DNA from 2 places in the Eubacterium sp. BIOML-A2 genome. Region 1 is predicted to be linked to the other one. Evidence: riboswitches for the same ligand, from Rfam matches in the RefSeq annotation. Region 1 holds a riboswitch; the other holds the start of a gene.

What was found. A riboswitch is a leader RNA that binds a small molecule or an ion and turns the genes downstream of it on or off. The one in region 1 is predicted to bind cobalamin.
Region 2: it holds a riboswitch for cobalamin, as region 1 does, so the genes downstream of both, GKG43_RS08655 (energy-coupling factor ABC transporter permease) here and GKG43_RS13940 (leucine-rich repeat domain-containing protein) in region 1, are expected to answer to the same signal.

What each region holds. Positions count from the first base shown of each region.
Region 1 covers NZ_WKZK01000039.1:5,159-12,457, forward strand. The annotation lists gene GKG43_RS13925 (hypothetical protein) at 1-1,041, shown strand, start outside; gene GKG43_RS13930 (CorA family divalent cation transporter) at 1,038-1,961, opposite strand; gene GKG43_RS13935 (helix-turn-helix transcriptional regulator) at 2,154-2,384, opposite strand; cobalamin riboswitch at 2,600-2,801, shown strand; gene GKG43_RS13940 (leucine-rich repeat domain-containing protein) at 3,024-3,860, shown strand; gene GKG43_RS13945 (sugar phosphate isomerase/epimerase family protein) at 3,908-4,687, shown strand; cobalamin riboswitch at 4,911-5,104, shown strand; gene GKG43_RS13950 (cadherin-like beta sandwich domain-containing protein) at 5,374-7,299, shown strand, end outside.
Region 2 covers NZ_WKZK01000018.1:37,344-44,642, forward strand. The annotation lists gene GKG43_RS08635 (superoxide dismutase family protein) at 1-3, shown strand, start outside; gene GKG43_RS08640 (GGDEF domain-containing protein) at 206-1,315, opposite strand; gene cobK (precorrin-6A reductase) at 1,485-2,303, shown strand; gene GKG43_RS08650 (cob(I)yrinic acid a,c-diamide adenosyltransferase) at 2,454-2,981, shown strand; cobalamin riboswitch at 3,060-3,256, shown strand; gene GKG43_RS08655 (energy-coupling factor ABC transporter permease) at 3,360-4,109, shown strand; gene GKG43_RS08660 (cobalt transport protein CbiN) at 4,111-4,422, shown strand; gene cbiQ (cobalt ECF transporter T component CbiQ) at 4,454-5,227, shown strand; gene GKG43_RS08670 (ABC transporter ATP-binding protein) at 5,224-6,084, shown strand; gene GKG43_RS08675 (sirohydrochlorin cobaltochelatase) at 6,135-6,917, shown strand; gene cbiD (cobalt-precorrin-5B (C(1))-methyltransferase CbiD) at 6,937-7,299, shown strand, end outside.

The DNA.
Region 1 (7,299 bases):
CAGGCGCTTCACCTCTTTTTGAAGCTGGAGGGAAGTGCGGGGAGAATACTGAAAAGAAAGCTTGTCTGCAGTGAGGAATACCGGAAGCGGCTGGAACAGGATTATAAAAAGCTGAAAAAACAGATTGGCAATGTATCATTTATTAAATCGGGAAACGCAGACAGCCAGTCATTGACGGAAATCGTGTTGGATTATATCCGGATGATTTCCCATGTAGACTGTATTCAGTTCTACAAGTGTATGAAAAGGCTGGAAAAATCTATAGATGTGGTGGAAGATATCATCAGTACTATGGGCTTTCTGGAGAGTCTCATATCCATAGGTTCTCTGCGGGAGTCGCTGCCGTATTACTGTATTCCTGAATTTACGGAAGAACCTGTGCTTGAAATTGTGGATGCCTATCATCCGGAATTATCCGAACCGGTGTCGAACTCCGTGAAAGCAGAGCGCGGAATACTGATTACCGGATCCAATGCCTCGGGAAAGTCCACATTTCTGAAAACGATTGCCTTAAATGTTATACTAGCGCAGTCCATCCATACCTGTTCCGCCAGACAATATAAGGGTGCATGGTTCCGTGTATTTTCCTCCATGGCCCTGCGGGACAATCTGTATAATGGTGAGAGTTATTATATAGCAGAGATCCGTGCATTGAAAAGGATCTTTGACTGGGAGGGAAATGAGACAGTTCTCTGTTTTGTAGATGAAGTACTCAGGGGAACCAATACAGTGGAAAGAATTGCGGCTTCCACACAGGTACTGAAGAAGTTCAGCGAGCGGGGAATTCTCTGTTTTGCCGCAACTCATGACATTGAGCTGACTTACCTGCTGGAAGAACGGTACGGGAATTATCATTTCCAGGAACAGATTCTTGAGGAGGAGGTAGTCTTTGACTATCTGCTCTATGAAGGAAGGTCCAATTCCAGAAATGCAATCCGGCTGCTGGAAATTCTCGGATATGATCCGGACATCACAGCCGGTGCAGAAAAGATGGTGGAAGGATTCCTGGCGACAGGAAAATGGACGCCGGCAGCCGGTTAATCAAACCAGTTTTTGATCTTAAACAGCCAGATCTCGACTAGTACAATCAGAAGACTGATGACACAGACCAGAATATAGCCATAAGGAGAATCCAGCTCCGGCATATTGACAAAATTCATACCGTACCATCCCGCAATCAGAGTCAGCGGCATGAATATAGTTGTGACAATCGTGAGGAACTTCATAATCTGGTTCTGGTGCATATCCACCTGAGTCTGATGCATCTCCCTCAGCTGCATGGAATACTCCTTGAGCATCTGGACATTGGAATACAGCCGCCCTGCCCGGTCAGCAAAAAGACCGAACAGGAGGCTGTTTTTTTCGTCCTCGGCACAGAAACCATCCGATGCGAAAGCCTCTCCCATATCCTGGAGCTGTTCATAGTAACTCCCTAAGACTGCAAGTTTTCTGCGCATTTGAAAGATCTGACGGTTAAAAGAGGCATCATTTTTATCCAGTAGCTGTTCCTCAAGCGATGTCAGAATTTCCTCAAAATGCTGGAGGAAGAAGACATCGTCCTTAATCAGATATTCCAAAAAAGCTGCAAAAAAGCGAAGAACAGAGGTGGGATGAGATAAAGGGATTTCCTTCATCTGTTCCAAAACAGAGGTGGAGAATCCCTGGTCATCAATAAAGACCAACTCTGTTCTTTCTATAAAAAAGGCAAAAGCGGACCGTTCTCCTGTCAGGGCTTCTCTGGACGGACATGAAAAGGAGCCGGATATGAAATCCCCCATCATATCGGCCTTACAGTACTGGATATTGGCAATCCCCTGCTTCATCATTCTGTAATGACCAGTTTCATGAAAAAGTTCTTCATATTCACTTGAGGTAAGAACAGTAACCAAGCCGGCCCCTTCCGGCAGGGTATCTCCCTCCTGGACCGAAGTTAATTTGTTGTATAAAATATATCTTACCATAGCTGGAATCTTCCTTTCTATACAGAGTGCGGATTCTCTTGCATAAAAACAAAGACATCCGAGTGGGTGAACAGTTACTGCGGAATCTATTTGGGCGTATACAGCAACGTTGAATAACCCCATCGAAAAGTCTGTTTTGGCCTGCTCGACATGTTTATCTAATTCTGATAGAATGAAAAAGGTAAACAGTAATTAGTTTTCCTCTTCCCTATCTGTGAATTCAACAACGTCGCAGATATCACAATTCAATATTTTACAGATATCCTGCAGCGTGTTCAAAGTGATGCTCTTATTTTTTCTGAGGGAGTCCAGTGTCCCGTTTGAAAAATGATATTCATTAATTAGTTTATATTGTGTGAGTCCCTTCTTTTTCAAGGTATCCCACAATGGAGCGTAACTTATGATAATTCTCACTCCCTTCATTCCGTTAAACTAATTATAGGAAAGATCGTAAAATTTCACATTGCCGGTAATCCGGCTATACTAAACGGTTCAGAGGGTAAGTGTTTATTAAATTGGTGTTATATGGGCGAGCCTGTAACAAACTGCGGAATAATGTATTTCTAAAAAAAACACATAAAGACCTGAAAAAATTTCCAACCTTTTAATAGTATATATGATAAACTAATAAAAAATAAAAACAATTACCGGCTTTAAGTTCCTGGCGCTATGTACAAGAGGGTGCAGGTGTCAGGCCAAGAGGGAACAAGGTGAGAATCCTTGACAGTCGTGCTACTGTATGCGTGTAGGTTTTTCAGAACCATTGTACACTGGGTGTATGAGAAGGGAAAAGCCGCGATTGCGTAAGTCAGGATACCTGCTTAGAGCTGCTGCCAGTTATTACACGCAATGATAAATGGAGTGGGAAATTGTCTTAGTTATGGTACAGTTTTTGCTGTAAGGGCAATTTTCTATTTGCATGTAATCAAACTGCGGCGGTGTAGGTAATCTGTTAATAGCAATCCATTTCGTATTGGATAAAGACAGAGGACGCAGCAAAAAACTGCGTCCCTTTATATTCAAATGGTTCAGTTTTTAAGTTTAGGAAAAGGGGAGAAACGTATGGCAGGGGTGGTATCTCTCTGGAAAGCATATGAGAAAGATACTCTGGATAAGGTGCAGGGGAAAAACAATGGAAACATAAAAGAATTGGTGGCAGACAGCCACTATAGAAAGATCGGCGAAAGGGCATTTAAAAACAATACAAAGCTCCGCCGTGTTATTCTGCCTGAAAATGTTGTGGAAATAGGGGCACAGAGTTTTTACAATACGATGCTGCGGGAAGTTGAGCTGAAAGGTACAATCTTAATCCGTAAGGAAGCATTTTATAACTGTACAAAGCTGAAGCAGGTAAAGCTTCCTAAAACTACTAACTTTATTGGAAACAGAGCGTTTGCGCAGTGCAAAAGTCTGGAGAGGATGGAGATTGATGTAGGCAGCATATGCAGAGAAGTGAAGGCGGAGGCTTTTTCCGGGTGTGTTAATCTAAAACACATTGCCCTTCCGGCAACGCTCGAAAAGATAGAGCGGCGGGCATTTTATAAATGTACGGCCCTGGAGCAGATTGTTTTGCCGGATAGATTAAGGGAGATCGGCGCAGAGGCTTTTTATCAGAACGCATTGACATCCTTGGAACTGCCGGAGGGACTAATAAAAATTGGGGACAGTGCATTTTTAAAATGCAACAGCCTGCAATATACAAAGATTCCCTCAACTGTAAAAGTAATCGAAAAGTGGGCGTTTCATGGCTGCAACAGGCTGAAAGTGCTTGAGATTGGTCATGATCCCGAAGAGATCGGGCCATGGGTCATCAACCGCAGTGCAAAGATACGATGTAAAAAGGGCGGGGCAGTGGAAAAGTACTGCCGTGATTCAGGGTTTGAAACAGAATATATCTAGGTAAAAAAAGAATTCAGGGGAACAGTCTGAATCGGGAGTGGAATATTATGGTATATGCAAGTCATCTTCTTAAGGATGAAGAGATGAGACAGGTAGTAGAAGCGACTGATGTTGGGATCGAGAGTATTGAGTTCTCCATTTCTGAAAATCTGGACTGCCTGAATGAAAAGATCGTTGAATACATAGAACGGTTAGAATACATAGGTACCAGGAACCTGACACTGCATGGGCCATTTCTGGATTTGAATCCAATGGCATATGACTCCATGGTAAGGGCAGTGACAAAAGCCCGTTTTACGCAGACATATGAGGCTGCGAAGAGACTGGGGGCCAAAAAGATAATTTTCCATACGGGCTTTCTTCCCGGTGTGTATTATCTGACAGACTGGGCAAAACGAATGGCTGAGTTCTGGAATGAATTTATGAAAGGAAAAAGCGGTGTCCAGATTCTTATGGAGAATGTGTATGATAAGGAAATATCGCCGATGATTGAAGTGGAACAGAAGGTTGAATCCCCGGATTTTAAACTGTGCCTGGATATTGGCCATGCACATTGCTATTCGCCCAGATCTTTGAGTGACTGGATTCAGACGTTTGGAGAGCACGCGGGACATGTCCATATCCACGATAACTGTGGGGACAGGGATTCGCACCTGGGGCTGGGACGCGGGAATATACCGATAGACGAGACATTGGAAATGCTTATGGCGTACATGCCGGATGCAGACTATACGATTGAGTGCAGCATAATGGAAGATGTGCTGATGTCCGGCAGGGCAGTGAGCAGCTGCAGGGAGAAAATGCAGTCAGCAATGAAGACCGGGTGATAAATATCGAATATTTTTGCATATCTATCTAGAAAAATTACCAAAGTTATATCTGGAAAATGGTAGTCTGATACAGTCTGTTAATGCTCTGTGAAATTGTGAAAAGTTGCGGAATTTTTTGTGAAAAATGTGAGAAAACCGTGTGAAAAAACAGTGGACTTTTACTAGTTGATACTATATAATGAACTACATAGATTAAATAGATTATTGTTGTTAGTAAGTAATTAAATATATATATTGCGGTGCATTTCCCGGATAATCGGGAAATGATAATAGGGAAACCGGTGCAAAACCGGTACAGTCACCTCTACTGTAACGTGGACGAAGAAACGATATACCATTGGCATTTATATGCTGAGAAGGTGTTTCGGAGGATGAAGCGAAGTCAGAAAACCTGCCGTGATGATTGTTACGATGTATTTCTGGGATGAAGAAATAGTCCGTTTTGTATACTTAAAATATAATATTATAAAAAAGATGAGCTCTTCTATCGGAATGATGGAAGAGCTTTTATTTTTTAGTTATAGGGTATTGGTTTGAAATAAATAGTATAGATACGGAAAAGAACAGAAGAATGCATTACTAAAAGATAGCTAACAGTCAATGCATGAAACGGGATGCTGGCTGTTTCTATAGTACATTTCAAGCCTATGGCTAAAAAGGAGAAACAGGAGGGATTAAAAAGAATGAAACGAAAGAAAAGAACAAGAAGGGGGTTGTCCTGGCTATTGGCGGTGGCAGTGATGATGACCACTGTATTTGCTGGAGGAATGCCGGTTTTGGCAGAAGGAACTGCAGCGGATACGAATATGTTGTCTGAGATCAGCTTTTCTTCTGATCCAAATGAAGAGGGTGAACCTGTCAAACTAATATCAGAGGTTGACCCTGAAACAAAAGAATGCACAGTAGGTGTTGTTGAAGAGTCGGGGACATTGGGCATATGTGCAGTTTTGAAGGAAGAAGCTGCAGGAGCTACAATTGAGGCTAAGTACCAGAATATTTATAACGATAGCGTGACAACAGCAATGACCAGTGGTGAAGAACTGCTGTTAGACAACTTGGTCGAGTATGGCGGGATCAAAGGTGGAGAGGTTCATATCACTGTCACATTAGACGACAAGATAGAAGAATATACAGTACACGTGGTTCGATTAACGCCTCTTATGGAAATTTTGGTAAAAGATGGAGATAATTCATATTTGACCGGCTTTGATGGAAGCAAAACAGAGTACGAGATTACAGTTCCGGGTGGGACAGAATCAGTTGAAGTCAGCCTGGTGGCCATGGTGTGGGGAGATATTGATAATAATGTATACACTGTCAATGGTGAGCCTGCTGTATTAGAAGACGGTGCTTTCTACGCAACACGCCAGGTTCCATTAACGGAAGAAAAAACTACAATTGTCGCCAAAGCAGAAAAGGAAGGGACTGTCGGGAAAGAATATACTCTTAATATCATCAAAGATATTAAAAAAGTCGACCTGACCGTTACAACGAACCCCGCAGATGCCACTGTAACCATTACAGACGATGCCGGAGCGGCAGTCCAGGGAACAGATGGAGTTTACAGTCTGGAGGCCGGAAAAGATTACAACTATACGATCGAAAGAGAAGGATTTGTAACTCAGACAGGGACGGTTAATCTGACTGACTCAGAGACCAAAAACTTCACACTGGAGTCCGCGGAAGCACCGCTTCTCCTGAAAGGTATTGAAGGATATCAGGCTCAAAATGTTGTATTTGACGTACTTACAAAAGAGGCAACGCTGGTATGCGACACATCCACAAACGTTCAATTAAGAGTCAAGCTGCATCAAGGCACGACAGATAAAGACATGAAGGTCGTTTATACTTATACGGATAGCGCAGGCAAGGATGTAAATGTTGAATCTACGGCAAAGAATCAGTATGAGTCTATGGCAGGTGCTATAAAAGATGATGGCACTCCTAATGATATCACCATTACTGCTACAAAAGGCGGGGTAACAGAAGTTTATACCGTGCATATAAAACAGCTCACGATTCTGACAGGCCTGCAGTTGAATTATGAAAATGGAGATACACTGAAATTTGATCCTGCATTTAAAAAAACAACCACAGAGTATAGGGCGAAAGTTCTGAGTGATGTGAATGCGGTTAACATTACAGTTAAGAATCCGGCTGCTGGTAATTCAAAGGTAATGGTTAACGGAACAGAAGTGACCGGCTCAACCTATAAAATGGATTTGGTTAATGGTGAGAATAAGGCTGTTATTAAAGTGGAAAAAGGGGCAGCAGAGCAAACTTCCTATACCGTCATTATCGATAGAGTACAGAAAGTTGAATTATCCGTGCAGGTGAACCCCAAAGATGCATTGTTTACGATCTATGATGAGGAGAATGAGCGTATATGGCCGGAGAATGGCAAGTATAATCTTTTCCCAGGTGACGATTACAGCTATGCAGTAACAAAACTCGGATATGTAGGCCAGTCAGGTATTCTGAATATCAGCCAGTCCGAGACAAAAGAATTTGAACTGAAGAAGGCGGCAGAAATCACGCTTCCTGAACTTGATGCGGATTATCCGGGCTTCCGTTCCGGCCGCGACAATATGTCAGTTGTGGATGCAAAG
Region 2 (7,299 bases), on a different contig from region 1:
TGAGTTAGAAGGGGGCGCTCCATGTCAGTGATGCTGGGAAGACATAGGGGCTGTATATGCCGCTGCGATTTGTACCCGTACTGCTGACTGCTTCAAAAAACTGTTGCCGGATATGTGGGTATGGAGCACACATATCCGGCAACGGTTTTTTGAAGCAGTCAGCGTATTCATACGCATGCGCTCCTTTATTAAGTGCTTGCTGAGATCATTCTTTGGGCAGGGTTTGGACTATGCAGTTGTTTTTTCCGGAGGATTTGGCATCGTACAGGCATTTGTCGGCTAGGGTGTATGCGGTTTGGAAGCTGATGCACTGTCCTTTGACCAGGAGTGCGCCTATGCTGCAGGTAGCCTGGACTCCGTGGTTCTGCATGATCTGCTGGAGAGTGCGCTGCAAGGCGGTGCACCTCTTTTTCAGGGACTCTTTTGAATCATGGTAGTTTGTGAGCAGCACCATGAATTCATCTCCGCCGACACGGCCGATGATATCTGATGCGTGGAATGTTTTGTGGAGTAATTTTCCGGTCTCTTCCAGAAGACGGTCTCCGGCGGAGTGGCCGATGGTGTCATTGATCTTTTTGAAATCGTCCAGATCTAGAAAGAGCAGGGCGCAATGCACGGGGGCGTTTGTATTCAGATACTGGGAAATTGCATTTTCACAGGACTTTTTGTTTAGAATGCCAGTGAGGGAATCCAGCATGCTCAGGCGTTTGTAACGGCTGCGTATGTCGTGGTCATCGGCGCGGAGTTTCAGGATTACGTGGGCGACTGCCAGCGAAAAGATAAAGGAAACGACAGAATTAAAGATGTCGTTTTCTGCCATCAGCGGATTTTTTATCTGTAAGACTGCAACGGCGTATACGACCTCGACCAGAAACATGACCGTGAACATCTGACGGAAACGGAGAATGAACAGCGCTGGAAACGCAATATATAAAAGCGGTAGGAAAGAGCTGGGAGCATCCGGGTAAGGAAAGACATCTATAGAAATAACAAAAGCAAACAGCGTGATTTCGAAAGCCAGGCAGATGCCGGTTATCACGCGCTTGTCTCTGCGGCCTGTCTTTGCGTAAACTGTAGAGATGATGAAAAAGGCCAGTGCCGCCGGGAGAAAAAGAAAATGCTGTAATGTGATTGTCCAGCCTTTAATGATAAACGGGGTTATTATGTAAAATAAGACAAGGAGAAGGACATTGAGCAGACTGGAAATTTGAAGCAGGATCAGATTTTTCTTTGCGATTTCATTTTCCGCACTTTTAAAATAGGTTTCTTTTAGGTCTAAGTCTTTCCGAATAAATCCAATTAGATTAAAAAACATATAAAAGCTCCCTTATGTTTGTGGTTTCAATTTGCTATGTGATATATTATACTGTGAAAGAGGTTTAAACACAACCGGAATATTTCCAGGATATGCCAGTTGTTGTACTTAAAATAAAATCTAAGTATCAGACATAAATAGGCTGCGGAAAAGGCGGAGGAAAAGGAATATGGAGAACGGAAGAATGAGTATTCTGCTGTTTGCGGGAACATCAGAAGGAAGAATGCTGGCTGAATTTTTAGGCACGCTGTCTGCGCCAGCCTTCGTCAGTACGGCTACAGAGTACGGAATGGAATGCGTGGAAGGAATTCAAAATATCCGGGTCATAACGGGCCGGATGGATCAAGAGGCTATCTGCGGATTTATCAGGGAGAATCAGATCAGGCTTGTGATCGATGCCACTCATCCCTTTGCGCGCCTGGCCACGGAGAATATTCAAAATGCCTGTAAGGGGAGCGGCGCCGGTTATATCCGCTGTCTGCGGGACGAAAGCGGGACAGGCGGCGCAGGATCTTACCGCAATATGGTAATTGTAAATTCCGTGGCAGAAGCAGTAGAGTATCTCAAAACACGGGAAGGCCGGATATTCATTTCCACCGGGAGCAAAGAATTAAGGCTGTACACAGCGATCGACCATTACAAAGAACGCTGTTTTGCCAGGGTTCTTTCGACAAAAGAGTCCGTGGAAGAGAGCGTGGAGCTTGGATTCAAGGGCTCCCATCTCATCGCCATGCAGGGACCCTTTTCGAAAGAATTAAATACTGCCATGCTGAAATACACAGGAGCAGACTATTTTGTGACAAAGGAATCAGGCAAAGCGGGGGGATTTGAGGAAAAACTGGAGGCTGCCAGAGAGACAGGGGTAACGCTTGTAGTGATTGGAAGGCCTGCAGAAACAGGGTACAGTGTGGAAGAAATAAAGGATTATATTCAGAATATTCTGAATATGGAGGGCAAAGGGGTCAGACCCCTCTTCAGAGGGGTCTGACCCCTTTGCCCTCGTTCTTAAAAAATTACATAAACAAAAGAAAAAAGTACAAACGGAAGAACGGAAAATCATATACAATGATAGATAGTGAAAATTGCATAATCAGACAATTTATGATAAAATAAAAAAGATTTTGGATGAGGTGGGCGCATGAAGAAAGGGCTGATACATATTTACTGTGGAGATGGAAAAGGGAAGACGACTGCCGCAACAGGGCTTGCTGTCAGAGCTGCCGGAAGCGGTATGAAGGTTCTTTTTTCGCGTTTTCTGAAGAATGAGGACTCCGGAGAGCTTAAGATTCTGGATGCCGTGGAGGGAATTACGGTACTCCATATGGACAAATCATTTGGATTCTTCAACACGCTGTCCGAAGCGGAGAAAGCGGAGGCTCAGGAGACTTATGCACGGCTGTGGGATACGGTTTGTGAAAAAGCAGTATCCGGAGAGTATGATATGCTTGTGGTCGATGAGTTTATGGCCGCCTATCATTATGGCCTCATTGATCACACAAAGTCGCTGGCCTTTTTGGAAAAGAAACCCAAGGAACTGGAAGTCGTCCTGACCGGACGGAATCCGGACGAAAAGCTGATCGGGCTTGCGGATTATGTTTCCGAGATCCGGAAAATCAAACATCCCTTTGACCGGGAGATCCGGGCAAGACGGGGGATCGAGTATTAGGGGGAGATACCTCCGATAAAAAGCAGCCAAAAGGGTAATGTTACCCTTTCGGTATATAATTCAGGTCTGGCATACAATTTAAAGGTAAGCTGTCCAAGTGCAGTATAGAATCTGCAGCGGACGGCCGCAGGGGAAGCAGGTGGGAATCCTGCACAATACCCGTTGCTGTAAAGGTGGAATGGTATCCATGATGTCACTGTGAGAATTCTCATGGGAAGGCGGAATACCGTGTTGATGCCTGAGTCAGAAAACCCGCTTTTAAATGGATCTGAATGGTTACGGGGATATGACCGGGTGTTATGCCGCAGATCTCATACGATTTTGTGGTATACCTGGGGGTATTTCAAGACAACATATCACAAAAAAGGAGAGAGAAATATGTCAAAAAAAGAAAAATTCTTACTCAAGGCAGCCATCGCGTTCGCGCTGATGTTTGCCGTCACACCGGCTGTGAATGCAATGCACATTATGGAAGGGTACCTTCCGGTTAAATACTGTATTGCCTGGGGTGTTATCTGTGTCCCATTCCTGGTTGCCGGCCTGATTTCCCTGAAAAAAAGATTAAAAGAAAACAGAAAAACCATCACACTGATTGCAATGGCGGGGGCGTTTATTTTCGTGATTTCTTCCCTGAAAATCCCGTCCGTGACGGGAAGCTGTTCCCATATGACGGGCACAGGGCTGGGGGCAATCCTGTTTGGCCCGGCGGCAGTCAGCGTACTGGGAATCATCGTGCTTTTGTTCCAGGCGATTCTGCTGGCACACGGCGGATTGACAACACTGGGGGCAAACACATTTTCCATGGCGATAGCGGGACCGCTTCTGTCATTTGGAATCTTTCAGCTCTGTAAAAAAATGAATGTGAACCGAAAAGTATCCGTTTTTCTGGCGGCTTTTCTGGGCGATATCTTTACATACTGTGTGACCAGCATCCAGCTTGCACTCGCTTACCCATCCGAGGCCGGAGGTGTTGCGGCATCTGCTGTTAAATTCCTGGGTGTATTTGCACCGACCCAGCTTCCGCTGGCAGTCATCGAAGGCATCCTTACGGTTATCATCGTCATCGGCCTGGAATCTTATGCAAAACCGGAACTCAAGTCAATCGGATTTTTAAAGGAGGCAAAATAGGATGAGTAAAAATACAAAAACAGTCATTATTCTTCTGATCGCAGCTGTATTAATTGCAATTGTGCCCCTGTTCGCGAAGAAAGGCGCTGAGTTCGGCGGCTCTGATGACGCGGGGAGCGTTATGATAGAAGAGATTCAGGGGGAATACACCCCATGGTTTACACCGGTGCTGGAGACTGCACTGGGCGGCGAACTGCCGGGCGAGGTAGAAAGCCTGATCTTTTGTATCCAGACAGGGATCGGGGTTGGCATCATCGCTTTTGTGATGGGACGATTCGTAGAAAGAAAAAAATGGCAGAAAAAGATGGAATAAAGAGGAATAAGCTTCCGGGAAGGAGGGCGGCATGATTGTAGTAGATAAGCTCTGTTATCGCTCCAGATTAAGATACGTAAATGCGGGTGAAAAGTTTGCATTTTCCATGATAACTCTGCTGTTCTGTGTAGTCAGCCGCTCACTCATCGTTGCAGGCGCGGTGTTTGCAGTCAATTCATACCTGACCGTGAAAAAAGGACGCATAGCGGCGGGGCAATACGCAAAGCTGCTGGCGGTGCCTTTTACATTCCTGATATTGAGTACACTTGCGATTATAGTCAATATCTCAAAAGTCCCACTGGATGCTTATGCAATTCCAGTGGGCAGCTTTTTTATCACAGGGAGTTTTCATTCCCTTCTATTCGGGATACAGCTAATTGCGACGGCCATGGCGAGTGTGTCCTGCCTGTACTTTTTATCTCTCAATACGACAATGACAGATATTCTGGACGTGCTGGCAAAACTGCACTGCCCTGAGATATTGACGGAACTCATGCTTCTGATCTACCGGTTCATCTTTGTGCTCATGGAGACTGCTTCCGCCATGATGGTGTCACAGAAGTCCAGGCTGGGCAACAAAGATCTGCGAACCTCGGTGAGTTCCTTCGGAAAGATGGGGGCGGGCCTGCTGCTCCGCGCATTTAAGAGATCCAATGCATTGTATGATGCCATGGAATCCAGGTGTTACGACGGCAGGATCAGAGTACTTGCGGAACATCATCCGGCCAGAAAAAAAGAAGTCGCTGCAATCGCAGTGTTTGAACTGATCCTGCTTGCACTGACAATATGGAGGAGATTCTTATGAATACAGAGGAACAGGATGTCATAATAGAGGCGAGAGATGTCCACTACGCATATGAAGAAGGAGGCCCGCACTCCCTAAACGGCGTGAGCCTGAAAATAAAAAGGGGGAAAAAGGTGGCATTCATGGGTGCAAACGGCTGCGGAAAGTCCACTTTTTTTCTATGCTGCAATGGGATATATAAGCCGGATAAGGGAATGGTTCTATTTGAAGGAAAGCCGGTGGATTACTCCAAAAAGGGATTGCTGGACCTTAGAAGCAGGGTCGGTATTGTCTTTCAGGATCCGGATAATCAGCTGTTTTCGGCAAGCGTGTACCAGGAAATTTCCTTTGGAATCCTGAACATGGGTGTAGCGGAAGAGAAAGCAAGACAGGAAGTGGACCAGGTGATCGGCCATCTTGAGATAACGCCCTTCCGGGACCGCCCGGCCCATGCCCTGAGCGGAGGACAGAAAAAGCAGGTTTCCATCGCCGACATCCTGGTGATGCATCCGGAAGTCATCATACTGGACGAACCGGCGGCCGCGCTGGACGCAAAACATACAAAGATCGTCAATCAGATCGTAGATGGGCTGGCGGAAGAAGGAATTACGATTCTGATGGCTACGCACGATATTGATTACGCACTGTCCTGGGCTGATGAGATCGTGCTGATGCATGAAGGAAGAGTACTGCGGCATGCGGATCCCGTCACAGTGTGTACGGATCAGGAGGCGCTGGCCATGACCAACCAGGAAGAACCCGCCGTATTAAAGCTGTTTGCACGGCTCCAGAAAAAAGGGATACTGGGAGGCGGACTGAAGCCGCCTGTGAATATAAGAGAACTGGAATATTATATAGAGGCCTCCTCCAAGGCATAAGAGGCGGTGAAGGCCGATATCAGAAATTAATAGGAAAGAGAGAGCAGAAAATGGATAAGATAACAGGAAAGAAGGCCATACTTGTCGTGAGTTTTGGGACGAGCCATCTGGACACTCTGGAGAAAAACATAACGGCGATTGAAAAGCAGATCGGAGAGTCATTTCCGGACTATAGAATCTATCGCGCATTTACCAGCAAAATGATTAAGAACAAACTGCAGAAAAAGGAAAATTTATTCGTAGCGAATGTCAAAGAAGCCATGGAACAGATGGCAGAGGACGGCATCGAGCAGGTTATTGTACAGCCGACCCATGTTATCAACGGGATAGAGAACGACAGAATGCTCAGGGACGTGATGGATTACACAGACAGATTCCGCAGGATACGCGTGGGAAATCCGCTTCTTACCAGTGTGGATGACTACAAGAAATCCATTCATGCCATGATGGCGGAGGTTACACTGGAGGAGGGCGAGGCGCTGATCCTGATGGGACACGGCACAGACCATCATGCGAATTCAGCATACCCGACCCTGGAGTATACCTTCCACTCACTTGGCTACAATCAGGTGCTGGTGGGCACGGTAGAAGGCTTTCCAGATCTGAGGAACGTCATGACGAAACTGGAAATCTCCGGAATCCGCAAGGTAACGCTGATGCCGTTTATGGTGGTGGCAGGTGACCATGCGAAGAACGATATGGCGGGGGAAGACGATTCCTGGAAGGCAGAACTGGAGGACGCCGGCTATGAAGTGAAGGCGCTGATCCGAGGGCTGGGCGAGATGAAGGGAATCCGCAATATCTTTGTTGAACATATTGAAGCCGCTATGTAATAGAGAGAGGAGAAAGACCATGGAAAAACAGCTGCCAAAAGGCAGGACGCAGGCAGAGACAATATGGAAAAACCAAAAGCAGCTGCGCTCGGGCTATACCACCGGCAGCTGTGCGGCAGCGGCAGCCAAAGCCGCCGCGTACATGCTCCTTTCAAAAGAAGTCATCACACAGGTATCCCTGCTGACTCCGAAAGGCATCACATTGTATCTGGACATCGAGCAGATAGACATTGGCCCGGACCGGGTCCGCTGTGCTGTCCAGAAGGACAGCGGGGACGATCCGGATATTACGGACGGTATCTATATTTATGCAGAAGTGAAAAAGACCGCGGATGGGTCCCTTTGTCTGGATGGCGGAGAAGGGGTCGGAAGAGTCACAAAG